3 regions of the Pseudoalteromonas sp. NZS127 genome follow, and region 3 is predicted to be linked to each of the others. Evidence: predicted binding sites of a transcription regulator. Region 3 holds the regulator's gene; each other region holds the start of a gene.
What was found. Region 3 encodes ArgR, which controls arginine synthesis, uptake and breakdown. Its sites were predicted from a motif close to ANTGAATANNTATTCANT; they were not measured.
Positions count from the first base shown of each region.

Region 1: a site for ArgR is predicted at 5,183-5,200, ahead of gltB (glutamate synthase large subunit). Genes of this name have one in related genera too.
Region 2: a site for ArgR is predicted at 4,324-4,341, ahead of I6E78_RS10190 (aspartate aminotransferase family protein). Genes of this name have one in related genera too.

Region 1 is NZ_JADYWN010000008.1:47,786-58,944, reverse strand. Features, by position in the region: gene I6E78_RS09435 (RecQ family ATP-dependent DNA helicase) at 1-903, shown strand, start outside; gene I6E78_RS09430 (YkgJ family cysteine cluster protein) at 1,020-1,328, shown strand; gene I6E78_RS09425 (glutathione S-transferase family protein) at 1,426-2,043, opposite strand; gene I6E78_RS09420 (NADP-dependent oxidoreductase) at 2,093-3,121, opposite strand; gene I6E78_RS09415 (anhydro-N-acetylmuramic acid kinase) at 3,604-4,809, shown strand; gene gltB (glutamate synthase large subunit) at 5,434-10,041, shown strand; gene I6E78_RS09405 (glutamate synthase subunit beta) at 10,062-11,159, shown strand, end outside.
Region 2 is NZ_JADYWN010000009.1:72,506-83,664, reverse strand. Features, by position in the region: gene I6E78_RS10205 (DUF3802 family protein) at 1-178, opposite strand, end outside; gene astD (succinylglutamate-semialdehyde dehydrogenase) at 307-1,776, opposite strand; gene astA (arginine N-succinyltransferase) at 1,793-2,809, opposite strand; gene I6E78_RS10190 (aspartate aminotransferase family protein) at 2,895-4,100, opposite strand; gene I6E78_RS10185 (HDOD domain-containing protein) at 4,469-5,629, opposite strand; gene I6E78_RS10180 (anthranilate synthase component II) at 5,675-6,256, opposite strand; gene I6E78_RS10175 (YdcH family protein) at 6,528-6,770, shown strand; gene glpK (glycerol kinase GlpK) at 6,970-8,475, shown strand; partial or broken gene glpD (glycerol-3-phosphate dehydrogenase) at 8,534-9,433, shown strand; gene I6E78_RS10160 (IS5 family transposase) at 9,523-10,284, shown strand; partial or broken gene I6E78_RS10155 (glycerol-3-phosphate dehydrogenase C-terminal domain-containing protein) at 10,314-10,919, shown strand; gene I6E78_RS10150 (acyl-CoA thioesterase) at 10,932-11,159, opposite strand, start outside.
Region 3 is NZ_JADYWN010000001.1:254,366-265,524, forward strand. Features, by position in the region: gene cgtA (Obg family GTPase CgtA) at 1-579, opposite strand, end outside; gene rpmA (50S ribosomal protein L27) at 810-1,067, opposite strand; gene rplU (50S ribosomal protein L21) at 1,084-1,395, opposite strand; gene ispB (octaprenyl diphosphate synthase) at 1,818-2,789, shown strand; gene mdh (malate dehydrogenase) at 2,893-3,825, opposite strand; gene argR (transcriptional regulator ArgR) at 4,052-4,519, shown strand; gene I6E78_RS01235 (Dyp-type peroxidase) at 4,535-5,434, opposite strand; gene I6E78_RS01240 (ABC transporter ATP-binding protein) at 5,485-6,534, opposite strand; gene I6E78_RS01245 (ABC transporter permease) at 6,535-8,166, opposite strand; gene I6E78_RS01250 (Fe(3+) ABC transporter substrate-binding protein) at 8,167-9,171, opposite strand; gene I6E78_RS01255 (NAD-dependent succinate-semialdehyde dehydrogenase) at 9,899-11,159, opposite strand, start outside.

The DNA of each region.
Region 1 (11,159 bases), on a different contig from region 3:
ACCCCAGAGCTAAGCGGTATTGAGCATGTAATTAACGATATTCGTCAAAACCACAGCTCGCAGCAGCAATGGGAAATGCAAGAATATAGCCTTTCAAGCGACAGTAATATTAGGCAACTTGCGCTTAAAACTTTGTTAGTACAGCTAGAAATGCAAGGTGCAATTACGCCGCAATACGCTTACTACGCCGATTTTAAATATAAGTTTTTGGTTGATAAAAACGAGTTGCTAGGCCAGTTTGATGAGCAGCGCCAAGCATTTTTAACGCAAATATTTAGCCATACCGATTTTAAAAAAGTATGGGGCACGCTTAATTTTGATAGCCTGACACAAGCCGCGCAAGTCGATCGAAAACGAGTGGTTGCGGCGCTTGACTACTTAGCCGAAAAGCAGCTTATTACCCTAGAAACCAAACGTATTACCCAAGTGTATAAAGTGCATAGTGAGGTGATAAACAACCCTGAACTTGCGCAGCAACTGCATGATTACTTTACCGATAAAGAACAAGCCGAAATAAAACGTATAGCTGCATTGGTACGCTTTTTTGAGTTGCAAAGCTGTTTAAGCTACAACCTTGCCCGTTATTTTGACGATCAAAATGCGCCCCAGCAATGCGGCCATTGCTCAGTATGCAGAGGCCACAGTGTTAAGCTTGAATATTCAGTGCAAGCAGATGTTGTTGATGAGAGTGTAATTTATCAAAAAGTAGATGAGTTTTTACAGCACCTAGCCAGTAAAGGCATTAATAACGTAGGTATAGAAACCCAATGTCGCTTTTTAGCGGGCATGAGCGTGCCTTTATTTGCACGCAATAAAGTGCGCCAATTGAGTGGTTTTGCGCTGTGTGAAGCGATGCGCTACAGTGATATTAAAGCGAAATTACTGGCGCGTCAGCTAGCATAATATTAGCTAAATTTAACCTAGTTAGCCTTTAAAATAGCCCCTAGAGATAGATTTACTCTGCCGATTTGAGCTTAGTTGGTGTATCCTAGTGGCTTACTTTATTTTATTAAGCCACTATGCCTCAAATTGTTATTCCGGTTAAAAACCTCACCACCACCCCAGAGCCTGTTACGTGTGCTAATTGCCAAGCCTGTTGCTGCCAATTAGAAGTACGCATAGTGACAGATACCGGTGTGCCATTTCATTATATTGAATACGATAAATGGGGCAGCGAAGTAATGAAACGTGCCGATGATGGCTGGTGCCAAGCCCTCGATCGCAACACACTCATGTGTTCTATTTACGAAAACCGCCCGTTAGTGTGTCGCGAATTTGAAATGGCGTCGGATGAGTGTATTACCGAGCGCGAGCTAGGCGGAATTTAAATTATTACAGCAAACGTAAAAAGGGCCCAAGGCCCTTTTTAAATGTGTACTAATTTAATGTAATTGGTATAACTATAAAACTAATAGCAGCCGATTATTAATCGTATTTAGCTTCAAGCTCTTGTGCGGTATGAAATTTTTCATGGCTTTGTAATTGCTCATCGTACTTAACTAGGTTTTTAAAGTGCGCTAGTTGACCTGAGTTTTTAACAATTTCGACAATAAACGACATCATAAAATCGGCGCCGGTTAGGGTATCGCCTACTAAGTAACGTTTGCCTGCTAGGCGATCGTTAAAGTAGCTTATTACTTTAGCTGTTTCGGCGTCGGCGTAACCTTCTAAAAACTGGGTTTTAGCGCCATCTTTTAATACAAACATTTTAAGCAGCAGCGGTAAAATAGCTGAGCTTTCGGCAAAGTGTAGCCATTGCTGATAATCAACATAATCGCTAGTGCCTGCTTTAGGCGCAAACTTTCCGTTACCGTATTTAGTAATGAGGTAATCGGTAATTGCGCCCGACTCGGCAACAATAATCCCATCATCTTCTATCACCGGCGACTTACCAAGCTGATGAATATGTTTAAGTTCATCTGGGGCTAAAAAAGTGTCTTTATTACGTTGGTAAGCAACTATTTCATAATCTACGGCTAATTCTTCTAGTAACCAGATAATACGTTTTGAGCGTGATTTATTTAAATGATGTAGCTTGATCATAGTAATCCTTGTTGCGTTGCTACTTTATATAGACAGCAACGCATTAAATTTAAAGTGGGCTGTTAATTTTAACTACGGTTTTGCCGAAGTTTTTTCCGCTGATCATATCGTTAAAGGCAGTAATGGTATTTTCGATGCCTTCTACCATATGTTCGCGGTATTGAATTTTTCCATCTTGTAGCCATTGCTGCATAGCGGTTGCAAACTCATCATAACGATGGCCATAATCGTCAAAAATAATAAAGCCTTGCATTTTAATACGCTTAGAGAGAATTTGCCCCATTAGCATACCCAAACGATCAGGGCCTTCTGGTAAGCTAGTTGCGTTATACTGCGACACTAAACCACACACAGGTACGCGTGCTGATGTATTGAGAAGTGGCAATACGGCGTCGAATACCTTACCGCCCACATTTTCATAATAAACATCAATACCGTTATCACAGGCTTGTTCAAGTTGCTGTGCAAAATCATCTGCTTTGTGATCAATACAGGCATCAAAACCTAATACTTCTACTGCGTGCTTACATTTTTCACTGCCACCGGCAACGCCGACGACTCTACAGCCTTTAATTTTTGCAATTTGGCCAACGGTAGCGCCCACAGGGCCTGTTGCTGCAGCAACGACCACGGTTTCACCTGCTTTAGGTGCACCAATATCAAGTAATCCCATATAAGCGGTAAAGCCCGGCATTCCCATAATACCTAGTGCATACGAAGGATTAGCAGGCTCTTTGCCTAATTGCATTAACCCTTCGCCGTTGCTAATAGCGTAGTCTTGCCAGCCAGTGTAAGCCAATACCCATTCGCCTTCGCTAAAGGAGTCGTTTTTAGACTCTTGAACTTGGCATACAGTTGCCCCAACCATCACGTCGCCAACATTTACTGGGTCGGCATACGATTTAGCGTCGCTCATGCGGCCACGCATGTAAGGGTCAAGGGATAAGTAAATAGTACGCAGTAATACTTCACCATTTTTTAATGGCGGCAGCTCTAGTGTTTTTAATGCAAAGTTTTCATCGGTAGGAGCACCGTGTGGGCGTGATGCTAACGTGAGTTGTCGACTGGTTACTGACATATAAAATCTCCAATAGATGAGTGAACTACTTTGATCTGAATGTTTTAGTTTGTGTTTAAAGCAAAGTTGAAACTAAACAATAATGCGCAGATAAGTAGTAAGAAACCTGAGCTCCGGATAATAAACTTATCTCAAGCAGCTATTTTCAGCGCTAACTGCGTTGAATTTACTTGCAATAGGCCAGCTATTGACGCGTAAATTCGCCTTGTTTTCACTGAAAACCTCTGGCTAGAGAAAATAAAAATCAAATATAACGATGATTCAATACGTTAGTAAATCTCTTAACCAGAGCTCAGGTTAAGTATGTATATCTTAATACAGGAGTTTTGGGCACACGGTTAAAAAATCAACCCCAAGGTGTGAGTATTTACTCTAAGGTGAGTTTATAAGTGGATTAACTGATTTTTATAGCGCTATAACTTTTATTTAAACTATTCTAAAATGAATGCTATTAACTCAACAACAATAGATGCGAAATTATTATGCACCCACACATTAGTAAGCTTTATAACAGTGCGTTAAAGCCAAGCCGATTAATTATAGGCCTAATGAGTGGTACCTCGTTAGATGGACTTGATGTTGCCTTATGTAAAATAACTGCCGCGGGTGTGCATACCCAAATTGAGGTTTTAAAGTTTACTACGGTTGATTATAGCGATGATTATAAAACAAAAATAAAGCAGGTATTTGCCAAGCGTGAATGCAACTTAGAATACCTTACGTTACTGCACCCTTGGGTTGGTAAATTACATGGCGACATGGTTAATCAGTGTTTAAACAGCTGGCAGGTAAACCCAGCCAATATAGATGTAATAGCCAGCCACGGACAAACTATTTACCACTGTCCTAAAAGCCAGCATCAGTATAACGATTTTAACAATGGCACTTTACAAATTGGCGACAGCGACCAAATAGCCGTTACTACAGGTATTACTACCATTGGCGATTTTAGGCAAAAGCATATAGCAGCAGGCGGCGAGGGCGCACCACTTGCCGTGTATGGTGATTATTTGTTTTTTTCAAGCTCTGACGAAAACCGTATTTTGCTCAATATGGGCGGTATAGCTAACCTCACTTTTTTACCCCAAAATGGCGATAGCAACGCAGTATTTAGCTCTGACATTGGCCCATGTAATACCATTATGGATGCCTATGTGCAGCGTTATTTTAATAACATGCATTACGATGAAAACGCTGCGATAGCGAAAGCGGGCGTTATTAATACTGCGTTACTAACAGCGCTTTGCGACAATCATTTTTTAACCCTAAAAATGCCAAAAACTACTGGCCCTGAAGTGTTTAATCTGGCTTATTTAGAGGCTGCGCAACAGGCTTCAAATACCCAAAAGTTAAGTCATCAAGACGTAATGGCCACCTTAAACCGCTTTACCGCAGAGGTTATTGCCAATGCGCTAAATACGTGTGTAAAAATGGCGCCCAATAGTGTGGTGTATGCCAGTGGCGGCGGCATTCACAATTTACTCTTAATGCAACATTTAGTAACGCTTTGTCCGGCCATAAAAGGTTTTAAAAATACTCACGCATTAGGGGTTGATCCCGACGCGAAAGAAGCGGTACTTTTTGCTATTTTAGCTAACGAATGCTTAGCCGGTGAGCAGCTACACCTTGATAATAAAGCCCAAGGAATTGCAGGCGTTACTATGGGTAAAGTGAGTTTTGCAGATTGAAACCACATATTCTAAGCTTAAGTTTTTAGGTGAGACCTAGCCAAACTCACTGTTTGGCCTTTGCATAACTGCGACTTACTGTTTTAGGGTAAGCTTATTTTTTTGCGCTGCCATTAGCGTGAATATTGTTTTGTAGTAATTAATTGCAGCTGCGCTTTAATTATTATAAAAATGTTATTGCTTATTTACTTTTTAAAGATGCACCAATCCTCCCTTAGTTTCGCCCCTCAGGCCTTAGTGGTGCACTTTTATAACTAAAAAGACCAAACCCATCCAAATCAACTATGCGCTTTTTTAAAACATAAGGCATAGTTATTAAATGCAGTGTAAATGGGCTGTTAATAACTATTTTAGACTATATATATTCATATAATCTGAATGTATATTCATTTCTTAGTTGACTCAGCGTTATTTTACGGCTAGTTTTTATCCCCCTTTGATTAAAGTTTTCACTAATAAATACTGCACTATACAAATTCAAAAAGATTTTACAGTGGCTGTTTTAGGCATTTTAACGATTTTTTGAATGAGATAAGCGCATACCTCGAGTATATAAAAATATATGACTTAATTAGTAAGCACAATTTAGCTGATAGCAATAGGCTGATGAAATAGGAATAAGTAATGAATGATATGAGCAAAAAATCCCAAGGTCTTTATCGCGCTGAATTTGAACATGACAGTTGCGGCATTGGCTTTGTCGCTAACCTTAAGGGTAAAAAGTCACACGATATTATCGAAAATGCACTCACCATGCTCAGCTGCATGGAACATCGTGGTGGAACAGGGTTTGACGTTAAAAGTGGTGATGGTGCTGGTATTCTTATTCAAATTCCTCATGAGTTTTTCCGTCAAGAAACCGCAAAGCTAGGGTGGACGCTGCCAAGCGCCTTAAACTATGGTGTGGGGATGATTTTTTTCCCGCGCGATAAAGCACTTAGCGACGCGTGTAAAAAAATACTAAATCAAAATATTGCCGAACTGGGTTTAACCTTAATAGGGTATCGGGATGTTCCGGGCGATAACTCTATGTTAGGCGCGGCTTCATTTGAAAGCGAGCCAAATATTGAGCAAGTGTTTATTGCTAAGCCGCAAGCGCTAAGCGCACAAGAATTTGAACGTAAGCTGTTTGTGCTGCGTAAATACACCTCGCATAAAATTAATGGTTTAGATTTCACCGAACGTGACGAATTTTATGTAACCTCAATGTCATCTACCAAAATTGTTTATAAAGGCCAGTTTACTACCGAGCAAGTGCGCCAGTATTACCTTGATCTGCAAGACGAGCGTACTATTTCGGGAATGGCGATGTTTCATTCTCGTTTTTCAACCAACACTTTTCCTGCTTGGCGCCGCGCGCAGCCGTTTCGTTATATAGCCCACAATGGTGAAATTAATACGGTACGCGGTAATATTAACTGGATGAATGCTCGTGAGGCATTGTTTAGCTCGGTTAATTTTAGCGATGCTGAATTGAATATGTTAAATCCGGTGTGTAATAACGATAACTCAGATTCGGCTAATCTTGATATGGCTATTGAGCTATTAGTGCTCAGCGGGCGGTCTTTGGCGCAAGTAATGATGATGATGGTGCCAGAAGCATGGCAAACACAAACCAATATGGATGCCACCAAGCGCGCATTTTATGAATACTATGCGTGTATTATGGAGCCTTGGGATGGCCCAGCATCGTTATCGTTTACCGATGGCAACGTTATTGGTGCAACACTTGACCGTAATGGTTTGCGCCCTTCGCGTTACTTGTTAACCGAAGATGGCACGCTAGTGATGGGCTCTGAAACCGGTGCATTGTGCGTTGATCAATCAACGGTTGTTGAAAAAGGGCGTTTGCAACCGGGTAAAATATTTATTGCTGACTTAGAGCAAGGTCGCATTATTAGTGATGACGAAGTAAAACAACACGTTAGCTCGGCTCAGCCGTATGCTCGTTGGTTAGCTGAAAACAAAATTGAATTAGACAATTTACCCGTTCCTAGCGCGTCTTTTGCCCAGCCGCCATTGGCAGAGCTGCGAAAAATACAAAAAGCATTTGGTTACACCAGCGAAGATCTTAACCTAGTACTGGCGGGTATGGTTGGTACGGCTAAAGAGCCACTAGGCGCTATGGGTACCGACACGCCGCTTGCAGTGCTGTCGCATCGCCCGCAACAATTATCACATTATTTTAAGCAGTTATTTGCGCAAGTAACCAACCCACCCATCGACCCTATTCGTGAAGAGTTGGTTATGTCGTTGCGCGGTTATATTGGCCGCTCACTTAACTTGCTCGATGAAACACCTGGGCATTGCCATAAGGTTGAAATAGAACAGCCTGTATTGACCAATGAGCAATTACGCAAACTACAGTATATAGATAACAATCATCTTCAAGCTAAAACGATCGACATTACTTTTAAAGCCAGCGGTGGGCCAGGTGCACTAAAAAGAGCACTGGATCGTATTTGTTTATATGCCAAAAATGCCGTTGAAGATGATTATGAAATACTCATTTTAAGTGACCGTGGCGTAGACAGCGACCATGTTGCTATACCTTCGGTATTGGCAACAGCAGCGGTGCATCACTATTTAATTCGTGAAAAACTACGCTCATCTGCCGATATAATTTTGGAGTCGGGTGATATACGCGAAACGCATCATTTTGCTACTGTTATTGGTTATGGCGCTGCGGCAGTTAACCCGTATTTAGCCCTAGAGAGCATGTATGGTTTACGTGATGAAGGCGTACTTGATACTAACTTAACAAATGAACAAATTACCCAAAAATACACCAAAGCGGTAGGCAGCGGCTTGTTGAAAACCTTCTCTAAAATGGGTATTTCAACGCTACAGTCGTATTTAGGTGCGCAAGTTTTTGAAGCCTTGGGCATTAACTCTGAGGTTATTGATCAGTACTTTACCGGTACGGTTAGCCGTATTGAAGGCTTAAGCCTAGATCAAATTGCCCAAGAGGCGCTATTACGCCACCGTGAGGGTTTCCCTGAGGCCAACCGCATTGCTATAGATAAACTACTGCCTACGGGCGGAGAATACTCGTGGCGTCATGATGGTGAACGGCACTTATTTAATCCCACGGTAATTCGCTTACTGCAGCATTCAACAGCCAGTAATAATGTTGAGCAGTTTAAGCAGTATGCAAAAACGGTGGACGATCAAAGTAAAGAAGCCTTTACCTTACGGGGTTTATTACAATTGAATAGCGATCGTCCTGCTATTGCCTTGAGCGAAGTGGAACCGGTTGCCAACATTTTTAAACGCTTTGCCTCGGGTGCTATGTCGTTTGGCTCAATTTCGTGGGAAGCACACACTACTTTAGCTATAGCTATGAACCGCATTGGCGGTAAAAGTAACAGCGGTGAGGGCGGCGAAGACCCAATTCGTTATACACCGCTTGAAAATGGCGATTCGATGAATTCGCGAATTAAACAAGTGGCTTCGGGTCGTTTTGGTGTTACTAGCCATTATTTAGCGAATGCCGATGAGCTACAAATAAAAATGGCGCAGGGCGCTAAACCGGGCGAAGGTGGGCAATTACCCGGCGATAAAGTAGATGCATGGATAGGTAAAACTCGTGGCTCTACGCCAGGGGTGGGCTTAATTTCGCCGCCGCCACACCATGATATTTATTCTATTGAAGATTTATCGCAACTTATTTTCGATCTTAAAAACGCCAACCGCGACGCGCGCATTAACGTTAAATTAGTATCAGAAGCGGGTGTAGGTACGGTTGCATCGGGTGTGGCAAAAGCCTATGCCGATGTGGTACTGATTGCGGGCCACGATGGCGGCACCGGTGCGTCACCACTGAGCTCAATTAAACATACGGGCTTACCGTGGGAACTGGGTTTGGCTGAAACGCATCAAACTTTGGTGCGTAATAAACTGCGTAGCCGTATTACGGTACAAACCGATGGGCAACTTAAAACGCCACGCGACTTAGCCATTGCAACGCTGCTTGGTGCAGAAGAGTACGGCATGGCTACCACAGCATTGGTGGTTGAGGGATGTATTATGATGCGTAAGTGTCATTTAAATACCTGCCCAGTTGGTATTGCCACACAAGATAAAGGCCTGCGCGACAAGTTTACTGGTCGTGCCGATATTTTAGTTAACTTTTTTACCATGATGGCAGAAGGTTTACGCGAAATTATGGCTGAGCTTGGCTTTAGAAGTATTGAAGAAATGGTGGGCCAAACTCAGTGCCTTACGCAGCGCAAAGATGTTGACCATTGGAAATACCAAGGCGTTGACTTAACTCCACTATTACACAAAGCAGAATGCGCTGAAAACGAAACTCTGTATCAATCAATAAAGCAAAAGCATTTAATCGACGACATTATCGATCGCAAAATGATCAAAGATGCTCAAGCGGCACTAGAGTCTGGGCAAAGTGTGGCGCTTGAATACGATGTGATTAACACCGACAGAACCATAGGGGCGATGATCTCTAACGAAATCTCTAAAAAGTACCATGCAGATGGCTTACCGCAAGATACTATTAAGGTTAAGTTTAACGGCTCAGCGGGGCAAAGCTTTGGTTGTTTTTCAACCAGGGGTTTACGTTTTGAACTTGAAGGCGATGCCAACGACTACTTTGGTAAAGGACTCTCTGGCGCAAATTTAGTGGTGTACCCTAGTAAACAAGCTAAGTTTGCTGCTAGTGAAAATATCCTCATTGGTAATGTGGCCTTTTTTGGAGCAACTTCTGGTAGCGCCTTTATACGCGGTATAGCGGGGGAGCGTTTTTGTGTACGTAACTCGGGCGCAACAGCCGTTGTTGAAGGTGTGGGGGATCACGGTTGTGAATACATGACCGGCGGTAAAGTGGTTATTTTGGGCGCAACTGGTCGAAACTTTGCTGCAGGTATGTCGGGCGGTGTTGCTTACGTACTTGATGTAAATAATGACTTTTCGGCTAAATGCAATATGGAAATGGTCGCACTTGAAAGTGTAGATACCGACGCTGAAAGCCACGAATTAAAAGTCTTAATTAGCCAACATTTTGATGCTACAGGTTCAGATGTTGCCAGTGATTTATTAAAAGATTGGAACAGCAATGTTAAGCGCTTTGTTAAAGTAATGCCGGTTGATTACAAACGCATGCAAGGTTATATGAATGATGTACGCAGTAGCGGAAAATTCACCTCAGAGTATGACATTGCCGTAGAAGCATTCGACATTCATTTAAACAACATAGCTAGCGCTAAAGCTTAAGCTGCCAAGGAGAATATATTATGGGAAATCCAACAGGGTTTATCAACGTAGGTCGTGCCTTGCCAACTGAGCGTAACGCAGGTGAACGTTTAATTGACTGGCTGGAAGTATATGAAGAAATACCACAAGCAGATGTAGAGCAGCAAGCTTCGCGTTGTATGGATTGTGGCGTGCCGTTTTGTCAGTCGGCAAAATCAGAATTTGCACCGGCAGTAGCTGGGTGTCCGGTAAATAATGTAATACCGGAGTGGAATGACTTAATTTATCGCGGCCGCTGGCAAGATGCAGTAGAGCTATTGCATAAAACCAATAACTTTCCTGAGTTTACTGGGCGTGTATGCCCAGCCCCTTGTGAGGGTGCATGTGTACTGGGTATTAACGCCGATCCGGTGGCTATTAAGTTACATGAAAAAGAAATTATTGATCATGCCTTTAAGCAAGGTTGGGTGGTTGCTGAGCCACCTGCATCTCGCACTGGTAAAAATGTAGCCGTAATTGGTTCGGGCCCAGCGGGCCTTGCCGCTGCAGCACAGTTAAATAAAGCTGGCCATATGGTTACTGTATATGAGCGCGCCGACCGCATTGGTGGCTTGCTAATGTATGGTATTCCAAACATGAAGCTACAAAAAGAATTAGTGCAACGTCGGGTAGATATTTTAGCCCAAGAAGGCATTGTTTTTGTTACTAATACTGAAGTAGGCAAAGACATTAGTGTGGCGCAGTTAGAAACTGACTTTGACTCAGTCGTGTTATGTATTGGTGCCACAGTACCGCGCGACTTACCCGTTGCAGGGCGCGAGCTTAACGGTGTGCATTTTGCTATGGACTTTTTAACAGCCAATACCAAAAGCTTGCTCGATAGCGAACATCAAGACGGAGCGTTCATTAATGCGAAAGGCAAAAATGTAGTGGTTATAGGTGGCGGTGATACCGGCACCGATTGTATTGGTACTGCGCTTCGCCATCAGTGTAAAAGTGCTATTCAGCTAGAAATTATGCCTCGTCCACCCGAACAACGCGACGAGAGCAGCAATCCTTGGCCACAATGGCCAAAACGTTTGTTGGTTGATTACGGCCAAAAAGAAGCTATTGCAGTACAAGGCCAAGATCCACGTCAA
Region 2 (11,159 bases), on a different contig from region 3:
CTGTAGTGAGCTCTGTGTGCTGCTGACATATGAGCATTACGTTTTGTGCAATCACATCTTCGATTAATTCCATAATCGTAGGAGCACCTGGTTTTATTTCACCCGGCTTCTCAAATAAAGCTAAGTTTTGAGTTAGGTACATAATTAAATCGTCGTACCCTTGCCTATTTAAAACCATTATACGTATACCTTAAAAATAATTAATTCAGTAATTTAAGCAGAAAGCAGTAATAATTACTAGCTTAGTGACATAGCTAATACAAAAAAAGCAGCCGAAGCTGCTTTTATAATTATTTAGTAGTAATTTTAGTCTATTTTTAAGCCTGGGCTTAATGTCGCTGGCATAGCAACTTTTTCAAGCTCTACTGATGCTACTGGGTATGCACAGTAATCTGCAGCGTAATACGCGCTGGCTCTGTGATTACCCGATGCGCCAATACCACCAAACGGTGCAGCACTTGATGCACCAGTAATTGGGCGGTTCCAGTTAACAATACCGGCGCGAATACGGCGTAAAAAGTGCTCGTAGTCGGCTGCACTGTCGCTAAGTAAACCAGCTGATAAACCAAAGCTTGTATCGTTGGCTTTATCAATTGCTTGGTCAAAATCGTCAAAGCGGAATACTTTTAAAAGTGGTCCAAAATGCTCTTCATCTGGGAAGTCACTAATATTTGTACACTCAATAATACCTGGCGTTACAAAACCAGTATTAGCTGTATGCTCAAGCTCTACTAATACTTGAGCGCCAAGCTCAACCAGTTCGCTTTGCGCTTTAATCATACCGGCAGCGGCAGCTGATGAGATCATTGAGCCCATAAATGGCTGATCTGCATCGTCATAGTTACCTACTTTAATCGCTTTAGTTGCGGTAATTAAACGCTCCAGTATTACATCACCTTTGCTACCTGTTGGTAAAAACAATTTACGTGCACAGGTACAACGCTGGCCACTTGAGATAAACGCAGATTGAATAATATCGTGCACTACTGCTTTAGTATCTTCAACGTCGGTAATAATAAGTGGGTTATTGCCACCCATTTCAAGCGCTAAAATTTTACCCGGCTGACCCGCAAACTGTTCATGTAAAATATGACCTGTGCGCGAAGAACCCGTAAAGAATAAGCCATCAATACCTTTGTGAGCAGCAAGTGCTTTACCCGTTGCTACTTCACCTTGTACAAGGTTAATTACACCCGCTGGTAAACCTGCTTTTTCCCACAGTTTAAGCGTAAGCTCGGCCACTTTAGGCGTAAGCTCAGACGGTTTAAATATAACCGTGTTACCGGCTAAAAGCGCTGGCACTATGTGGCCATTAGGTAAATGCCCCGGAAAGTTATACGGACCAAATACTGCTACAACACCGTGTGGTTTGTGGCGGATCATTGCACGCCCTAGTGGCATTGCGTTTTCTACGTCGCCAGTGCGCTCTAAAAATGCTTTTTCAGAAATGGCAATTTTACCAACCATAGCACCCGCTTCAGTGCGAGTTTCCCACAGTGGCTTACCTGTTTCTTGAGCAATAGTAATGGCTAGCTCTTCGCTGTTTTCTTTTAACTGCGCTGCGAATGCTTTAACTATTTCTAAACGTTCAGCAAATGTTTTATCAGCCCAAGCATAAAATGCTTCGCGCGCTGCGCTAACTGCGGCATCTACTTGCTCTGCAGTTGCTGAGTTTGCTTGGAAAATAACATTGTTATTGGCCGGGTTTACTGAACTAAATTCGGTTCCTTGGCCTTCTGACCATTGACCATTAATAAATTGTGCAGGATGAGTCATTGTACTTTCTCCTAAATTAAATCGTGGTTGCGCTTACGCTATCGCCCGCTTGTAAATACAGTGCATCGGCTACTTGTTGCGTTATTACTATGCTGCTCATGCGCTCATCAAACGTCATAGGTACTACAGTTGCTCTAAAATCTGTAAGCTGTTCGTTGGCTAATAACACCATGGTGTCGCCACTTGGTTCACCTATTTCAACTTTAAAGTGTTTAGCATTGCGAATGGTGGCAATGTTATCTACTTTTGCTTCAACTGTGGGGCCGGCATCAAAAATATCGACATACCCATTAAAGGTAAAACCTTCACTTTTTAATAGCTCAATTGCTGGCCGTGTGTTGTCGTGTACTTTACCAATAACAGCTTGCGCATTTTTGCTGAGCAAATTAACGTAAATTGGGTACTTAGGCATTAATTCAGCAATAAATACTTTTTGACCTATGCCTGTTAAATAGTCGGCAGTTGGAAAGTCCATTGAGAAAAAGTGCTCTTCTAGCCATTGCCAAAATGGGCTGCTGCCGTTGTCGTCAGACACACCGCGCATTTCTGCAATGACGGTTTGTGCAAAGCGCTGCTGATGCTGTTTAATAAACATAAAACGCGATTTTGAAAGTAATTTACCGTTACAGTTTTTACGGTATGCGTCTTTCAAAAATAATGTACATAGCTCTGTAGCGCCGGTGTAGTCGTTACAAAGCGTTAAAATATCAACTGCTTTATATACGTTTAGAGTGCGTGAGGAATGAATCACTTTACTTAAATGATAGTGATAAAATGCATCATCTAAGCCAACAGCGGCTTCTATACCTGAGGTGCCAACTACTTCACCGGTTTCGGTGTCCTCTAGTACAAATAAATAACCTTCGTCGCCCGGCTCGGTGGCAGCTTTTGCAAATGAGCTAACCGAATGATCTATTTTCTTTTGCAATAACTTTTCATTATTAGGTAAAGAAGTAAAGCCATGACCCGATTCGTGGGCTATTTTCACTAATGCAGGGTAGTCACTTTGTTGGATTGGGCGAAGGATCATCATAAACCCGCTTACTCCCTTATAATATAACGGTAAATTAAAATTAGAGGGCAAACTAAGTTTGCCCTTAATAGATATTGTTTGGCTATTAAGCGCTTACAACACTGGCTACTGCTTTTTCAAAGCGTGCCATACCTTCGCGAATGTCGGCTTCTGGGATAACTAATGATGGTGTAAAACGAACCACGTCAGCACCGGCAACTAATGACATAAGACCGTGCTCAGTACCTGCCACTAAAAACTCTTTTGCACGACCTTTGTATTGCTCGCTTACTACTGCACCAATTAATAAACCTTGGCCGCGAATTTCGCTAAACACGTGGTATTTATCGTTAATTGCAGTTAGTAGTTGGTTAAATAATGCTGCTTTTGCTGTTACACCAGCAAGTACTTCTGGAGTATTTACAGTATCGAATGCTGCTTCGGCAACGGCACACGCTAATGGGTTACCACCATAAGTAGAACCATGCGTACCTACTTTAAGATGCTGTGCAATTTCAGTTGTGGTGATCATAGCGCCAATAGGAAAGCCGCCGCCCAATGCTTTAGCCGTAGTTAAAATGTCAGGAACAACGTTTAAACCTTGGTATGCGTATAAATTACCTGTACGGCCAACACCTGTTTGCACTTCATCAAAAATAAGCAGTGCATTATGTTTAGTACATAAATCACGAACGCCTTGTGCAAATTCGTCAGTTGGCGAAACAATACCGCCTTCGCCTTGAAGTGGCTCCATCATAACGGCACATGTTTTGTCGCTAATAAGTGCTTCAAATGCAGCTAGGTCGTTGTAATCACAATGTACAATGTCGCCTGGCTTAGGACCAAAACCATCTGAGTATGCCGCTTGGCCACCAACAGTTACGGTAAAGAATGTACGGCCGTGGAAACCTTTGTTGAATGCGATGATTTGTGACTTTTCTGCGCCAAATTGATCAAGGGCAAAACGACGCGCTAATTTAAGTGCTGCTTCGTTTGCTTCTGCGCCTGAGTTGGCAAAGTAAACTTTTTCGGCAAAGGTTGCATCAACCATTTTTTTAGCTAAGCGTAATGCTGGCTCGTTGGTCATTACATTTGATAGATGCCAAAGCTTTTCGCCTTGCTCTTTTAATGCGCCTACTAATGCAGGGTGACAATGGCCAAGACAGTTAACGGCAATACCACCAGCAAAGTCGATAAACTCTCGACCTTGTTGATCCCATACGCGAGAGCCTTCGCCTCGAACTGGAATTACGCTTGAAGGTGCGTAGTTAGGAACCATTACGTGATCAAATAATTCGCGATTGACTGTCATTTTATTTCCTCTTAATTGTGTACATCACAAAGCCGTAAATAGCTGTGTGGTAACCTGTAGCATATGTGTTTTTTAGCAAACTCAGTATAGCGATATTTGCATAAAAAGGGCTGTGTGGTTCAATTTTCAGACGCTTATTATTTCAGAAAACATTGATTATGTCTCTTCAAAAACTTTCATGTAACCCTTGATAATAAAGGGCTTGAGATATAATTTCATAGATAGTGAATAACTATTTGCTTGCTTTATGCAGCTCGTTTTTAGCCAATAAAGCGCCTGAACAACGAGCGCGCCTCACTTTAAACGGGGAAATGTATTGAAAAGAGATAATAAAAAGTGAATGGATAGTCGCAAAAAAATTAACAAATTTAATCAATTTGAATAGCAAGATTATTAAAATTGCTTGCTTGGAGTGCTTTTAGCTCTTTTTTGGTGAACTTAAAGTACGAAAACCAACTAAGCGTTTCATCCGGTTCAACTAGCTGATGCTGTTTTAGCGTTAAGTACTGAGAGTAACATCGTGCTTTTAACATTACCTGCGTTAAAGGCAGCGCTGTATCGCCTTTTTCTACCCCATTAACAAGTTGCTGCATGACGCTATTAAACGGCAAATACTTAAAGGCCATTTTTTCAATTATTTTAGCGCTAATAGCCAACGACTGTTCGCTCAGTAAGGTGGTTAAAAATAAAGGGTCTGGTTTTAGCTCCAGCAATGCAGTATGTAAGTCTTTATTAGCTGTGGTGCGAGCAAACTGCACTTTTCGCTGCCAAATTTGCTCAAACACTTTTAAATATAAACGCACTAAGGCTATTTGCCCCACGTTTAATAACATTCCTAAAGTAAAGGCATGGCTTGGGTTAACTTCGTTAACTTCAGCAATTTTTTGTGCCGCAATAGCATTCGCCATGGCGCTTTCTTTTAAGCGCCTTTTTAGTAACGAAAAAGGCTCTGTGCTATAAGGCATCCAATGGCGCACTGCAAAAGTTGGCACTACTAGCTGTAAGTTATCTAGGCCAATATAACGCAGCGCTAAAGCGGGGCTATCTACTTTCACAGCGGTATTTTTGCTGCGCTGATTACGATAATAAGGCAAGTTTACTAAAGTAACTAACTCTCTGCCAAGCCAGCTTAGGTCGTTAACTAAGGGCTCTAAACGCCCAACCGATGCACTTTTTGTGGCTAAAATATCTAACATGGCACATACGTTATCCTCTACACCTATGGTGTTTTGAATAACACTGTCTATATCGCTAAGCTGCTCAGACATCATTTTTTCTATTGCTTTATGCAGTTGCTCGCTCGCTGCTGCACGATATTTATGATGCGCGGTACTTTTTAGCTTGCGCTTTTGCTGAGCGGCAACCTCTACTTCAAGTAATGTGCGTTGCTTTAGTGGTTCGCCATAGTCCATTTCTAGCGTATGAATAAAGCCAATTTGTTGATGAGCAAAGTTATGACCAAGCAGCAAATCATGTGCTCGTTGATTAAGCATTTTAACAATACGCGGTTGCTGCACTATTTCGGTCATGGCTCTCTGTCTTTAATGTAATGATATTTACTTAATACTATAAGCTTAGAAGCGAGTTAAAAAGTTATCAAGTAACGCTAAACCTTGCTCAGTTAAAATAGCTTCCGGATGAAATTGTACACCTTCAAGTGCCAAGTCTGTATGTAATAATCCCATAATTTCGTCAAACTCACCTTGGTGGGTTTGGGTCCAGGCTGTTACTTGCAACTCTTTAGGCAGCGACTGCGCCTCAACAATTAAAGAATGATACCGACATACCGTTAAAGGCTTAGCTAAGCCTTTAAATACTCCTTGATCACTATGGTAAATTGGCGATGTTTTACCGTGCATTACTTTTTTAGCACGCACGACCTTGGCTCCTAGGGCTTGAGCAATAGTTTGATGCCCTAAGCAAATTCCTAAAATAGGATACTGCCCTTTTAATTGCTCAACAATACTTAGTGAAATACCCGCTTCGCTTGGGCTTTTAGGACCAGGTGATATTACAATGTGTTGTGGGTTTAACTGCTTAATTTGGCTAAGCGTTATTTGGTCGTTGCGTTTAACCAGCACCTCTTGATCTAAACGCTGAAAGTACTGTACCAAGTTATAGGTAAACGAGTCGTAATTGTCGATCATTAAAAGCATGTAATAAAGCACTCAAAGTAGTTATTGTTTGCGAGGAGTTGTTGCATTTTGTATTCTAACTTAAGCATCTTTGAGTGTCAGTGCTTTGTATAGTGATATATAAGTATTTCCGTAATAATAATTAATAACGGCTCTATGTTGATTTATACTCAAGCAACCCCCAGCTCTAATATTATGGCGTACATAAATACCCATGCAATCTGAATTTAACTAAACCCTAAGCGTGTTATTTTTAAAACACATTTATTACACGCACCGTTAAGGAGTACCTATGTTAGGCGAAGATCATTCATTAACTCAAGACTTTCCTGAGCACTTAAGTACCATTAAAAAACTCAATAGCAATGATCCAGAGTTTGCAGATAAAGCCAAAAAATATAATGCGCTTGATAAAGAAATTCGTACCTTAGAGCTGCAAGACGCGCCTATTGATGACGAAGCAATGCTGCAATTAAAACATGACCGTGTGGTATTGAAAGATTGGTTACATCAACAGCTGTTAAAAGCCAGCTAAGCGCAATTTATAGCCATTGTATTTAAGAGCCCTCTGACTTATGGGCTCTTTAACCTTTCCCTCATATACGCTGCCACCCACCCTTGGCATAAATTGCAACGGTATAGCTATAACAGCCCTTCCAAATATTTAAAAAGCATTGCTATTAATTTAACTTGCAGACAAGCTATCTGTATCTAAGATAAATAACGTTAAGCTTATGTCTAAATACATACTCTCGATTGATCAAGGAACTACCAGCTCTCGGGCTATTTTATTTACCAAAGATGCCAAGGTAGTTGATACTGCTCAGCAAACATTCCCGCAGCACTTTCCCAATAATGGCTGGGTTGAGCACGACCCTAACGATATTTTACAAACCGTACTAAGTACCTGTAAAACAGTACTGGCTAATAACCAGGTTACAGCCGAGCAGGTTATTGCCATTGGTATCACTAATCAGCGCGAAACCACTTTAGTATGGAATAAAAAGACTGGCCAACCAATTTATAATGCCATTGTGTGGCAAGATCGCCGTACCAGCGAGTATTGCGAGCAAATACGTAGCGATAAACTCAGTAAAAAAATTAGCGATAAAAGCGGACTATTATTAGATCCGTATTTTTCAGCCACTAAAATTCGCTGGATTTTAGATAATGTTGCCGGTGCACAGCAACAAGCGCAAGCCGGTGAGCTAGCATTTGGTACAGTTGACAGTTATTTACTGTGGCATTTAACTGCTGGTAAAGTGCACCGTACTGATGCCACCAACGCCTCACGTACACTATTATTTAATATACATCAGCAATGTTGGGATGAAGAGTTACTAACGCAGTTTAATATTCCACACTCTATGCTTCCAGAAGTGATGGACAGCGCAGCCGAGTTTGGCAGTACCAGCAGTGAACTTTTTGGTGCACCGATTAAAATTTGCGCCATGGCGGGGGATCAGCAAGCCGCATTAATCGGCCAAGCTTGCTTTAAAGAAGGCATGGCTAAAAGCACCTACGGAACGGGCTGTTTTTTAATGCTTAATACGGGCGATAAAGCCCTCACCTCTAATAACCGCTTATTAACTACTGTGGCTTACAGGCTCAATGGTAGAGTGACCTACGCTATAGAGGGCAGTATTTTTATGGCGGGTGCCACTATGCAATGGATTGTTGAGGGCTTAAAGCTACTTGAACATGCTGGCGACAGCGAAGCTATGGTCAAAGACGTGCCACTGGATCACGGCGTATTTTTAGTGCCTTCGTTTACCGGTTTAGGCGCCCCATACTGGGATGCCAATGCCCGTGGTGCTATTTTAGGTTTAACCCGTGATTCGGGCATTAGCACTATAGTAGCAGCGGCGCTGCAGTCTGTTGGCTATCAAACCAAAGATTTACAAAAAGCCATGGAAGGTGATGGCCTGCGTCCAAGTATTTTGCGCGTGGACGGTGGCATGGCAAAAAACAATTGGGCCATGCAGTTTTTAGCTAATATTTTAGGCGCCAGTGTGGAACGCCCAGCGCTAACAGAAACAACTTCTCTGGGAGTTGCCTATTTAGCAGGGCTGCAAACTGGGGTTTATCAGTCAACGGAGCAATTAGCTACTATGTGGCAATGCGACCGTCGTTTTGAGCCAACCATGAACATAGATGAACGTAACGATTTATACGCAAAATGGCAGCACTGTATAGCACAGGTCACGCTTTCAAATAACGCGACAAAAGACGACTGCTAATGCGATAGTGTTATTGGCTATTGATATGCCATCGCTTAAATTAATAAAGAGGTATTCAGTGAAATCACTCGATAATGAATATGACTTACTGGTTATTGGCGGTGGCGTTAATGGCACTGGTATTGCGGCTGACGCCGCCGGTAGAGGCTTAAAAGTATTACTGTGTGAGCAAAATGATTTAGCCTCTGCTACCTCATCAAGTAGCAGTAAACTTATTCATGGTGGGCTACGCTATTTAGAGCATTACCAATTTAGGCTAGTAAAAGAGGCACTTAAAGAGCGCGAAGTGTTATTAAAAAATGCCCCACATATTATGTGGCCGCTATCTTTTAGCCTGCCACATCAAGCACATTTACGCCCTTACTGGATGATTAGAATTGGGTTATTTATATACGACCATCTTGCCAAACGCATTACTTTACCCGCATCAAAATCAATTAAATTTACCTGCGATAGTATATTGAACAAGACTATTACCCGCGGTTTTGAATACGCTGATGGCTGGGTTGATGATTCGAGGTTAGTTATTTTAAATGCGTTGGCAGCACAGCAAAAAGGGGCAACCATTTTAACCCGCACGCGCTGTATTAAAGCAGTCCGCAGTCATAATAATTGGAGTGTGATCTTAGAGCAACAAGACAGCAAAAAGCAATGCTCTATAGTTGCTAAAGGCGTTGTAAATGCAGCGGGCCCTTGGGTTGCATCGCTTTTTGATGAAGTAATTACTGGCCCATCGCCACATAATATTCGCTTAGTTAAAGGCAGCCATATTATTGTGCCGCGTATTCACACTGAGCCGCAGGCCTATATTTTACAAAATAAAGATCAGCGTATTATTTTTGTTACCCCATTTGAAGATGACTATTCACTGATTGGCACTACAGATGAAGAATACAGCGGCAATATAGCAGATGTAAAAATTAGCGATGAAGAAGTCGATTACTTAATTGGCATTACTAGGGCGTGTTGATCTTTGCGGTATGAAAAACAAACAGCATGAAGATAAGGTATAATTGAATTCGCCAGAAAACTTTACACCGAACCTACATGCCAAGATTAATGTTAACAGACGGGACATGGAATGTCTTATCAAAAGTAATGTACTTAAGTGGTCGAATTTATAATAAGCCCGACCATAGAAAAACGCTCGAAGGCATACTGTATAAGATGCGCACAGGTATTCCATGGCGAGATTTACCTTCTTATTTTGGCCGTTGGAGTACTATCTACAGACGGTTTAATTTATGGTCCAAAAAAGGGATTTTGAATGAACTATTTCGCGCATTATCTCGTGATGCGGACATGGATTGGGTCTTCATTGATGGCAGTATTGTCAGAGCTCATCAACATAGTTGCGGTGCAAGAACCGCTGACAATGAATCAATTGGAAAGAGTCGAGGTGGAAACTCTACGAAAATTCATCTTGCAGTCGATAGCGGAGGGTTGCCTGTTTATTATGAATTATCCTGTGGAAATACGCATGATATCGTCCATGCAGAGTCACTCGTAGCTAATTGCTCAACAAGTAATATGGTTGTCGCAGATAAAGGCTACGACAGTGAAAAACTGAGAACATTTGTGCGTGATAATAACGCTACACCCGTTATTCCACGTAAGGGTAACAGTTTAGTAGGCAATGAGGATATTGACTGGTGCATGTACAAATATCGGCACTTGGTTGAGAATGCATTTGGCCGTATTAAGCAATATAGAGGGATAGCCACACGGTATGAAAAGCTTGAACGAAATTATCATTCAATGCTCGCTTTAGCATTTACTATGATGTGGCTACCAATGTGGGCTGATTGATATATGTACTACAAAGATCAACAGCCCCTAATAATTACTTTAAAAAACAACTTACTCATAACGACATAGTGCATACCTTTAGTGGTGTACGCCCCTTACTAGATGATAACTCATGCGACGCACAAGCCGTTACTCGCGACTACAAACTGATATTATCGAGCAATAATAACCAGGCACCACTGCTAAGTGTATTTGGTGGAAAAATTACCACTTATCGCAAGCTCGCTGAAAATGCAGTAAACGAACTCGCCAGCTTTTATCCGCATATGGGCCAAGCATGGACGAAAAACACTCCACTACCCGGTGGCGACTTTTCATCAAAGGTAGTATTACAGCAACAACTACAGGCAAAGTATGCATGGTTGCCTGAGTTTATTTTAAATCGTTTTATACGCAGTTATGGTACAGGCACTTATACCCTACTTACAGATGCCCAAAGCGTAGCTGATTTAGGCCAGCATTTTGGCCATGGTTTATACGCCACTGAAGTAAATTATTTAGTTAATAGCGAGTGGGCTCGCTGCGCCGAGGATGTATTGTGGCGTCGTAGTAAGTTAGGTTTACGTTTTAATGCTGAGCAAATAACGGCGCTGAGCCAGTATATTCAAAACTATAATGGCTCAATACCGCTGTAAACATTTACCAAACTAACTAGTTAGAGCTAAATGCGCATTAAGTGACGTTTTTTCAGATACTGAAAGCGATTGCTTTGCTTTCGCTGCAAAATCGTAACGTACCAATACCGTTTTACCAACTGCACAACACTTACCTTGTTGGTGGGCTTCTTGGCGCAATACAAACGAGCTGGTACCTACATGCTCTACTGAGGTTTTAATGGTTACTTCATGGCCATAAAATAACTCGCCAACAAACGA
Region 3 (11,159 bases):
CGTCGTAAATGGGTAATCTGCTACTTTTGGTTTTGCTGCCGATACACTACGGATAAAGGTAGACTTACCTGCATTTGGCAAACCTAATAAGCCTACATCTGCTAGTAACAATAACTCTAGTTTAAGGTTGCGTACTTCACCTTCTGTCCCTAAGGTTTTTTGACGCGGAGCACGGTTTGTACTTGATTTAAAACGCGCATTTCCTAAGCCATGGAAACCGCCTTTTGCCACCAAAATCTTTTGGCCATGTTGGGTTAAATCCCCTAATCCCTCTTGCGTATCAACGTCCATAATACGTGTACCTACAGGTACCATAATAATTAAATCGTCAGACTTTTTACCCGTACAGTTACGGCTGCGGCCATTAGTACCGCGATCTGCTCTATGGAAGCGTTCAAATTGGTAATCAATTAAGGTATTTAAGTTTTCATCCGCTTGTAGATAAACACTACCACCGTCACCACCGTCACCACCGTCAGGCCCACCTTCTGGGATATATTTTTCACGACGGAAAGACACGATACCGGCGCCACCGTCTCCAGCTTCTACGCGAATTTCTACTTCATCTACAAACTTCATGATTACTCACTTTAGGGATTGGCTTGTTAATAACACTATTATATACCCAAGCCAACTTAATACCAATTGGCATAAATATTTGAACCATTTTACGAATTAGATCGCTCTATAACTTCGTTAAAGAGCCCGCTACTTAAACCCATAGGTATAATTGCAGGCTTGGGTATATATTGTAAAATAATGAAAACAAAAAACCCCGCAAAGGCGGGGTTTTTTAACTATCTTACTGATTACTCAGTTACGATAGTTACGTATTTACGGTTTAAAGGACCTTTTTGTTCAAACTGAACTTTACCATCTGCTTTTGCGAAGATAGTGTGGTCTTTACCGATACCTACGTTTGTACCAGGGTGGAAACGAGTTCCACGCTGACGAACAATGATGCTACCCGCTAGAACTGATTCGCCACCAAAACGCTTAACACCTAGGCGTTTGCTTTCTGAATCGCGACCGTTACGAGTACTACCAGCTGCTTTTTTATGTGCCATTTCTAAGTACCTCTAATTAAGCGCTAATGCCAGTGATTTTAACTTCTGTGAACCATTGACGATGGCCCATTTGCTTACGAGAATGCTTACGGCGTCTAAATTTAACAACCTTAATCTTCTCACCGCGACCATGTGAAACAACCTCAGCTGTTATCTTACTACCGTTTACGAACGGTACACCAATCTCGATTTTCTCACCATCAGCAACTAAAAGTACTGAATCAAATTCTACTGCTGCACCAGTTTCAACGTCTAATTTTTCAAGACGAATCGTTTGACCTTCAGTCACACGATGCTGTTTACCACCACTTTGGAAAACCGCGTACATAATTAACTCCGTCTGTGCGCCCTCAAATCGACGCAACTAAAATATTCTTCGATAGGGCGCGAAGTTTACGCTACGGCGTAATAACTAGCAAGCCTATTTTGTAATTAAAATGAATAAAAAGTAGCTGCATTGAGAGCAATTCAATATTTCCCCTATTTTATATTAAATAGCCCTTTTGCCAAGCGCTTTTTCACGATTAGTGAAAATAATTTGCCTTAGCTAAACACACACTCCAACGGATAATAAATAAACATAAATTACAGCACGCTTTGTACGCTAATTAATCAGCTATCTCTCGTATTTAAGTGCTAATTAGCGATGTTAACCGTGTTTTTTCAGGGAATCGTCACAAAATATCGAGCTAGTGCTTTTTTTGTTGTACAATCTGCGCCGTTCACACATAAAAATTGGCTCGGAGATCAATGGATATAAAAGCTATCCAGGCGTTAATCGAAAACGATATGAATGACGTCAATCAACTTATACATGCGCAAATGCGCTCAGATGTGGCGTTAGTTAACCAACTTGGCTTGTATATTGTAAACAGTGGCGGCAAGCGCGTGCGCCCAATGTTGGCAATACTAGCGGCCAGAGCATTGGGTTATCAGGGTAAAGATCATATTACACTTGCAACTATTGTTGAGTTTATTCATACCGCAACACTATTACATGATGATGTTGTTGATGAATCTAACTTACGCCGAGGCACGCCTACAGCAAATGCTGAGTTTGGTAATGCTGCCAGCGTATTAGTGGGCGACTTTATTTACACTCGTTCATTTCAGCTTATGGTTGGCCTTGGTAAAATGCAGGTAATGCAAGTGCTTGCAGATGCAACTAACATTATTGCTGAAGGTGAAGTATTACAGTTAATGAACTGTAATGACCCCGACACCACTGAAGCGAGTTATATGCAGGTTATTTACTCTAAAACCGCTAAGCTATTTGAAGCCGCGACAGGCCTTGCGGCCATTATTACTGAGCAAAACCAAGCCACGCTTGATGCGCTTAACCTATACGGCATGCATTTAGGTACTGCGTTTCAGCTCGTTGATGACGTACTTGATTACAACGCAGATGCAGATCAATTAGGTAAAAATATTGGTGATGATTTAGCCGAAGGGAAACCAACTCTGCCGCTTATTTATGCAATGCAACATGGTAATGAGCAGCAAACACAGCTGATCCGTGACGCTATAGAGCACAGTAATGGCATGGATCATCTTGAAGAAATTTTAGCGGCACTTAAACAAACCAATGCGCTTGAATTTACGATGCAAAAGGCCGAACTTGAAGCCGACAAAGCCATTGCTTGCTTAGACTTTTTAGCTGAGTCTGAATATAAAAAAGCACTTGTGAGCCTTGCCCGTATTGCAGTTGATCGCGATCACTAACTTTACTGCCTTTATGTGTAGCTAACCTGGGTGCAGGTTAGCTAAATTCCGAGCAATAAAAAAGCCTGCAAACGCAGGCTTTTTTGTCACTTGATTTTGGCTATTACGCCATGAAATCAACACCTTCTTTGATGTCTTTTTTCAGTGTTTCAAGCATGTCATTTTTTGCTTTTGTTTCAAATGCGCTTAGTTCGCCGTAAGAAAGAATTTCTTCTACGCCGTTTTTACCTAAACGTACTGGGTGTGCAAAGTACTCCGCATCGCCATTTTCAACAGCAACGTACGCGTAATCTACAACGTCTTCACCTTGTAGGCCTTTAACTAAAGACATACAAAAACGAGCTGCTGCTGCACCCATTGATAAAGTAGCTGAACCGCCACCCGCTTTAGCATTTACAACTTCAGTACCCGCATTTTGGATACGTGGAGTAAGTGCTGCAACTTCTTCATCTGTAAAGCTCACGCCTTCAACTTGAGAAAGTAGAGGTAAAATAGTAGTACCTGAGTGGCCACCGATTACAGGAACTTTAACAGTTGCTACGTCTACGCCTTTAAGTTCAGCAACAAATGCTTCTGAACGAATAACGTCAAGCGTAGTAATACCAAATACGCGTTTAGCGTCGTAAGTACCTGCTTTTTTAAATACTTCAGCAACAATTGGTACAGTGCCGTTTACTGGGTTAGTAATAATACCTACTAATGCTTTAGGACAACTTGCAACTATGCCTTCTGCTAATGTTTTGATGATACCAGCATTTACATTAAATAAATCTGCACGATCCATACCTGGCTTACGTGGCATGCCAGCAGGAATAAGTACGATATCAGCATCTTTAAGCGCTTCATTTAACGCATCAGCGCCAAAGCCAGCTACTTTAACCGCTGTAGGGATATGAGATAAATCAACCGCAACACCTGGAACTACTGGTGCAACATCATATAGTGATAATTCAGAACCAGCTGGTAAGCCTGTTTTTAATAATAAAGACAACGCTTGACCGATACCGCCTGCAGCACCTAATACAGCAACTTTCATTGGAATTCTCCGTGATTTGAGGTAGGAAATATTTATGGCTCTAAGATAAAGAAATTAGCGACTAAAAACAAATTTATCCTGCCTATTTTCGTAATATTTTAGACCATAGTTGTAAAAACATTTGGCCTGAATACAGTAAACTGGCAAGTTAAATAAACAACTGCTGCATAATTATTCGTTTTTGTGTAGAATTTGCGGCATGGATAATAAAAAGCAAATAAAAACTATGCAACCACAAGACAAACAGGAAGCGTTAGTAAAAGCATTTAAAGCGCTTTTAAAAGAAGAAAACTTTGGTTCTCAAGGCGATATAGTAGATTCGTTAAAAGAGCAAGGTTTTGACAATATAAGCCAAAGTAAAGTGTCGCGCATGCTTAGTAAGTTTGGCGCGGTACGAACGCGCAATGCCAAACAAGAAATGGTGTATTGCTTGCCAGCAGAAATGGGCGTACCCACAGCAAAAAGCCCGTTGCGCCAGCTTGTTATTGATATAATGCATAACGAAATGATGATTATTATCCGTACCAGTCCAGGCGCGGCTCAGCTTATTGCGCGTTTACTTGACTCATTAGGTAAAGCCGATGGCGTGTTAGGTACTATAGCTGGCGACGACACTATTTTTATTGCCCCAGCTAAAATATCTGAAATAGACTTAACCCTAGAGCGGGTACGTATTTTATTTGATACGGTTTAGTATTTAAAACATGCGTTATAACTGTTTTAAAAACCCAACTGACGGTGCAAAAAACGCAGACCCCATATCGGCTTGAGTAAAATCAAGCCAATGATCATAGCACTCCCCCTCACCTAAACGACTTTTTAATACCTGTTCAAATGCGGTTCCACTGGCCGAGCAAGTAATTGACAGCATTCCTTGCTCGTAAACATCGCCATAAGGCATGCCTTGATTAAGTAATATTGGCTGGCCTTGCTCATCTTTTAATTCACTGCGTTGTGCATGGCTGGTTTCAAGCGCTGGGGCTATAAGAGTGTTATCTAAGCGAGTGCGACCTATTATTTGCTCTTGCTCATCTAGCGATAGATGCTGCCATACGCTTAGATCGTGCTTATAACGTTGCACATGAATATAACTGCCTTGATCCTCAAAGCTACCTGGTTTATTTATTAACGCCGTTGCCCGCTTTTGTCGGCCATGCGGCATTTTGCCACCATAAATAAAACCATTGAAATCGCGACCATCTAAAAATCTAAAATTACGAATTTGTTCCACCAGCTCTACATCTGGTGCAAATAACTTTAAAATTTGCAGTGCAAATAAATGATTAACGTCTTCGCGGTCTGAACGTATTTGCACAAACAAATCACACGGCTGCACGCTCATTGCGTGTTCATTATGATTTATATTAGGAAAGCTTTGTAGTTCACTGGGGATATACTCTGGCAAAATATGCGGCCAATACTGTGCACCAATAGCCACCATACAAGAAAGCATAGATTCAGAAAACTGATCGCTAAACTCTTCCTCAATAGCGCTTACTTGCTTGAGCTTTGTACGTAATGACTCATCTTGGCCATCAAACACATTAAAAAATAAATGCAAACCGTGTAAGTTTGCTTCAGCACAAATCCCTGATTGCGCTTGTGCCATTGATATTCCTTAGCTTATAAATAGATAAACACAGCGAATAACAAATTAATTTATGATTCGAAAAAATTCACCGTGTGAGGTTTTATTTTTATTATAACCTGCTCATTTTGAACAAATGACTGGCCATATTGCGCTGCAACTTCTATTTCTTGTTGTGCAATAACTACAGTGTAAACATAAGCCGAACCAATAAAACGACTGCTTAATATGGTGGCGCGTTCACTATGGCTATCTTTTTTATTGTCGCTCATTAGCTCTATTTGATGAGGACGCACATATATTTTTCCTATATTAGCCTGATGCTGGTGCGCAATAACCGACTCAACTAGGCCAAAAGCGGTTTTATATTCAGTTGCTGTTAACACTTCTGCGCTTAAGTATATGCCCTGACCCAGAAACTCTGCAACCTCCTTTGAGCTTGGTTTAGCAAAAAGCTGTTCTGGGGTGCCCTGCTGAGCTATTTTACCCTGGTGCATAATAGCCAGCGTGTCTGCAAATGCAAAAGCCTCTTCCTTTGAGTGGGTAACAAATACTGCCGACACTTGTTGAGTTTTAATTATGCGGCGAATATCGGCAATTAATTCAAAGCGTACTTGAGTGTCTATATTCGAAAACGGCTCATCAAGTAATAGTAAACTTGGTTTGTAAGCAAGTGCACGCGCAATCGCCACCCGCTGTTGTTGCCCACCCGATAACTGATGCGGATACCTGTCGGCGCAGCCAACTAAATGCACCAGCTTAAGCATTTCATCAACGCGCTGTTGCTTTTGCTCTTTACTCATTTTATTTAAGCCAAAAGCAATATTATGTGCCACGGTTAAATGCGGGAATAACGCATAATCTTGAAACATCATGCCAATATTACGATGCTCTGGCGAGATAAATGTATTGGCGTTACTCACCAGCTTGCCATCGATAAACACGCTTCCTTGTTGCGTTTCTATTAGCCCTGCAATTGCTTTTAAGGTGGTGGTTTTGCCACAACCACTGGCACCTAACAAACACACTATTTCGTTTTTACCTATGGTTAAATTTAGCTCGTGAATAACCTTAGTACCGTTATATTGATAGCTCACGCCTTGTAAAATCAAACTACTCATTTAACTACGTTGCTCCATAGAACGGTTAATAAAATACAAAGGGATAAATCCAACCAGCACAATAAATAATGCCGATATAGAAGCCAGCTCTAATTGCTCATCACTCACATACTGAAACACATGCGTAGCTAAGCTTTCAAAATTAAACGGCCTAAGTAACAAAGCCGTAGGTAGCTCTTTCATGCATTCAATAAACACCAGCAAAGCCGCAGTAAGCAACCCGCGTCTAAGTAGGGGTAAATGCACCAAACGTAACGTATGGCCTTGGCTTTTGCCCATAGATTGGCTTGCCATATCGAGAGAGGGGCTAATGCGTAAAAAGCTCGACTCAATCGCGCCATGTGCTACTGCGTAAAAACGCACTACATAAGCAAAAATAATGGTAAATACACTGCCAGTGAGTAACAAGCCTATATTTAAGTCGTATGGCTCAAGCACACGGTTTACCGTATTTTCTAACAGCGTAAGCGGTAATAGCACCGCAATAGCCAGTACTGTTCCTGGTAAAGCGTAGCCGGTGCTAGCTAATCGCCCCGGAATAAGTGGATAATTTTGCTTGGCTATACGTTGATAAAACACCACTAATACACTAAGTAACAGCGTTACTACGCTTACTACTATAGCTACCTTTAAACTTTGCCACGCATAGCTAAAAAACTCACTACTCCATGCTTGATCAAAATAAACAATGGCGTACTTTATTAACACTGCGATAGGTATAACAAAGGCAACAATTAAAATCACACTGCAAAATAGCGTTGCCAGCCAAGCCGACTTGCCTTTTAATATATAAAGCGCTTCACTATTTATACCCGACTGACGCTCAAACACCGCTTGATTACGGCGACTAAAGCGCTCCGCCATTAAGGCTAAAAACAATAGTAATAACATCACGCCCGATATTTTAGCTGCAGCGGTTAACGAGTAATAACCAAACCAAGTATCGTATACGGCAGTGGTTAAGGTGCTTACAGCAAAGTAGCTTACTGTGGCAAAGTCAGCCATGGTTTCCATACTAATTAGCGCTAGCGCAGCTACAATTGCGCCGCGCGATAACACTAAGCTCACCCTAAAAAAGCTCTGCCACGACGACAGCCCCATTAACTGGCTAGCCTGTACTAACTTAAAAGACTGCTCACGCAAGGCTGTTTTAAAAATTAAATATAAATAGGGATAAAGCACCAGTGCAAGCATTACTATAGCGCCGGGCAAAGTGCGTATATCAAAAAACCAGTAATCATCCGGCGATTGCCACCCAAACCAGTCTCTGAGAGTATTTTGTACTGGGCCTGCGTAATCAAGCAAGTCGGTATAAACATAGGCAATAATATAAGTAGGCATAGCCAGTGGCAGCATTAACGCCCATTCAAACTGTTTTTTACCCGGGAACTGGCAATAAGCGGTTAGCCAGCCAAGTGGTAAGGCAATAGCACAGCTTAGTACACACACACCTAAAATAAGTAATACGGTATTAGAAATGTAATCCCACAGCACTGTATCCCAAAGATGCGAAAACACCTCTGAGTTACCTTGTAGAGATTCAAATAGCAGAAAAAACAATGGGGTCGACAGTAATAATCCTGTCGACCATGCAAAAAGCTGCCATTTAGACAGCTGAAATTTATAAGTCATTTAAAGATCGAATTTCACCTCATCAATTAGCCTTAACGCTAACGGACGATATTTACTAATTTCATCAAGTGGTAAGCTATCTTCTTTAAAGCTTCCCCAAGATGCAACTAAACTTGATAATTCTACGCCTGGCTTAACCGGATATTCCATATTAATTGAAGCGTACATGTTTTGCGCTTTATTGTCGGTCATATACTCTAGGAGTTTCAAGGCATTTTCAGGGTTTTTAGCGTATTTTGTAATAACTGCACCCGACACATTTATATGCGAGCCGCGATTGATTTGGTTCGGAAAGTTAATATTTACCGCTTGTGCCCATTCTTTTTGGGTTTCATCTTGCAGCATTTTACCTAAATAGTAACTATTGCCAAATGCAAGATCGCACAAGCCTTCTTTCACTGCTTTTACTTGCGCTCTATCGTTACCTTGTGGTTTACGCGCTAAATTTGCTTTAACCCCCTCAAGCCATACTTTGGTATCTGCTTCACCATGGTGTGCAATCATTGATGCAACTAAACCCAAATTATACGGATGTTTACCAGAGCGAGTACATATTTGCCCTTTATATTTTGGATCTGCCAAATCTTCATAAGTCAGCTCAGGTAGCGCGCCCACACGCTCTTTTGACGAGTAAACATTACGTACTCGCTTAGTAAGTGCCACCCACTGGCCGTCGCCATCACGAAATGCCGCAGGCACATTGTTATTAATTGCTTCGCTACTAATAGTTTGCGTTAAATCTAAATCTTCAAGTTGGATTAAGGCGCTAAAATTAGACGTTAATACTAAATCGGCTTTGCTGTGTTTACCTTCGCGCTTAACGCGCTCTATTAAGCCTTTATTAGCAAACACTACATTTGTTTTAATACCAGTTTGTTTGGTAAAGTCATCTAAAATTGGTTTTATTAAAAAAGGCTGTCGAAAAGAATAAATATTAACGGACTCAGTTGCAAAAACGGGTGCCGACACAGCCAAACCAACTACAATTGCGAATACTTTTTTCATATTTCCCACCTGAATAATAACTATTATCAATAATTCTACCGTGCCTTACCCAAAAGTGCACACTTTATATAATCTGATCCTGTTAAAATCGCTAAAATAGAAAACCAACGTAAGACATATCCTACAAACGTGACAGCCAATGATGAAAACACAACATGAAAAACCATAACAAACAAAGTAACCAATTGTTTTAATTAAAGTAAATTATTTTAACTATTACGACTATAGCAATTAATTAGCAACCTATACTTCTTTAAAATATCGTACCGCCTATAATTAACTTAACAACCAAGCAGTGATGCTTAACGAGTAAATGGAAACGGACAACTTACTCGACCAACCAATGATTTAGGTTACTAATACAAAACGGATTTTAGGACAGGCTCTAGGAGAGCAGCACAATGGAATGTCTTAAAGGATAGCATCTGGATGATGCGTAAAGGATAGCAACAAAGGATTTACGTTGTTTTACAGGATGTTGAGGAAATAAAGGATACAGGCAGGAGCGCCTACATTACATAGAACTAAAAAGTAATATTGTAATAACAAGGATTTGTAAGAATTTGGAGTTGATTAAGTTCAATTGCAGGATGCAGAAAATTAGAAGATTCCGCAAGCGCGCCTAGAGATAGAGCGCGCTTTTCTTTGCCTAAAATAAATTGCTCAATGTATTTGTACAGCGCCTTGAAGTTGTTTTACTGCAAGCCGCCAAGAGCATATAAACGGTTTAAATTTTAATACACACGTATTTTTCTTCTAGGTACTCATTTAACCCTTGGTGCCCCCCTTCACGGCCAAGGCCCGATTGCTTAACACCACCAAATGGCGCTACAGGGTTAGAAATAACACCTTCGTTTACACCAATCATGCCAAACTCAAGACCTTCGCTAATGCGATAAACCTGCTTAATATTTTGGCTGTAAAAATAAGCGGCTAAGCCGTAAGGTACGTCGTTTGCTAGAGTAAGTACTTCGCTTTCATCATCAAAAGGAATAATTGTTAATACTGGACCAAATACTTCTTCATGGTAAATATCCATGTCGGTAGTGACGTTATTTACAATCAACGGGTTTTGAAAGCTGCCACCTAAATCACTGTTATCACCAATCAATACTGCCCCTTTATCTAGTGCGTCTTGTACTAGCTGCTGTACTTTTTCTTTTGCCTTAGGGTAAATAAGCGGGCCGATATCAACATCTGCTGTAAAGCCATTACCGACTTTTAAAGCAGCCACCTTAGGGGTTAGTTTATTTAGTACCGCATCAATAATATTACGCTGAATAAAGATACGGTTTGCAGCAACACAAGCTTGCCCACTATTTCTAAACTTAGCAGCCATTAACCCCTCAATAGCTGCATCGAGGTCAGCATTATCAAAAATAATGAAAGGTGCGTTTCCTCCAAGCTCCATAGAAGTGCGCTTAATAGTACCTGCGCATTGCGCTAATAACTGCTTGCCTACACCCGTTGATCCGGTAAAAGTAAACTTACGCACTATCTCAGAGTCGGTTAGTATTTTTCCTACTTTTTTAGCATTTTGCGATACTAAGACGTTAAATGCCCCTTTTTCAAACCCTGCTTGATCGGCTAAATAGGCAAGTGCAATAGCGCATAATGGGGTGTGCTCTGAAGGTTTTAATATAAAACTACAACCGGCTGCATAGGCGGGGGCAACTTTACGCGTAATCATAGCAACAGGAAAATTCCATGGCGTGATCCCTGCAACAACTCCTACAGCCTGCTTAAAGCTGGTTAACCTATGGGTGTTGTCGGTAGCAGGTATAACATCGCCATAGCTGCGCTTAGCTTCCTCGGCAAACCATTTTATAAAGCCTGCGCCGTAATCTATTTCGCCCAATGCTTCTTTAAGTGGTTTACCTTGCTCTTTGGTCATTAACTCTGCAAGCGTTTGCTTGTGTTTTATAACTAGCTCATACCAGCGCATCAAGGTTTCGCTTCGCTGCGTAGCATTGGTTGCTTTTAATTTA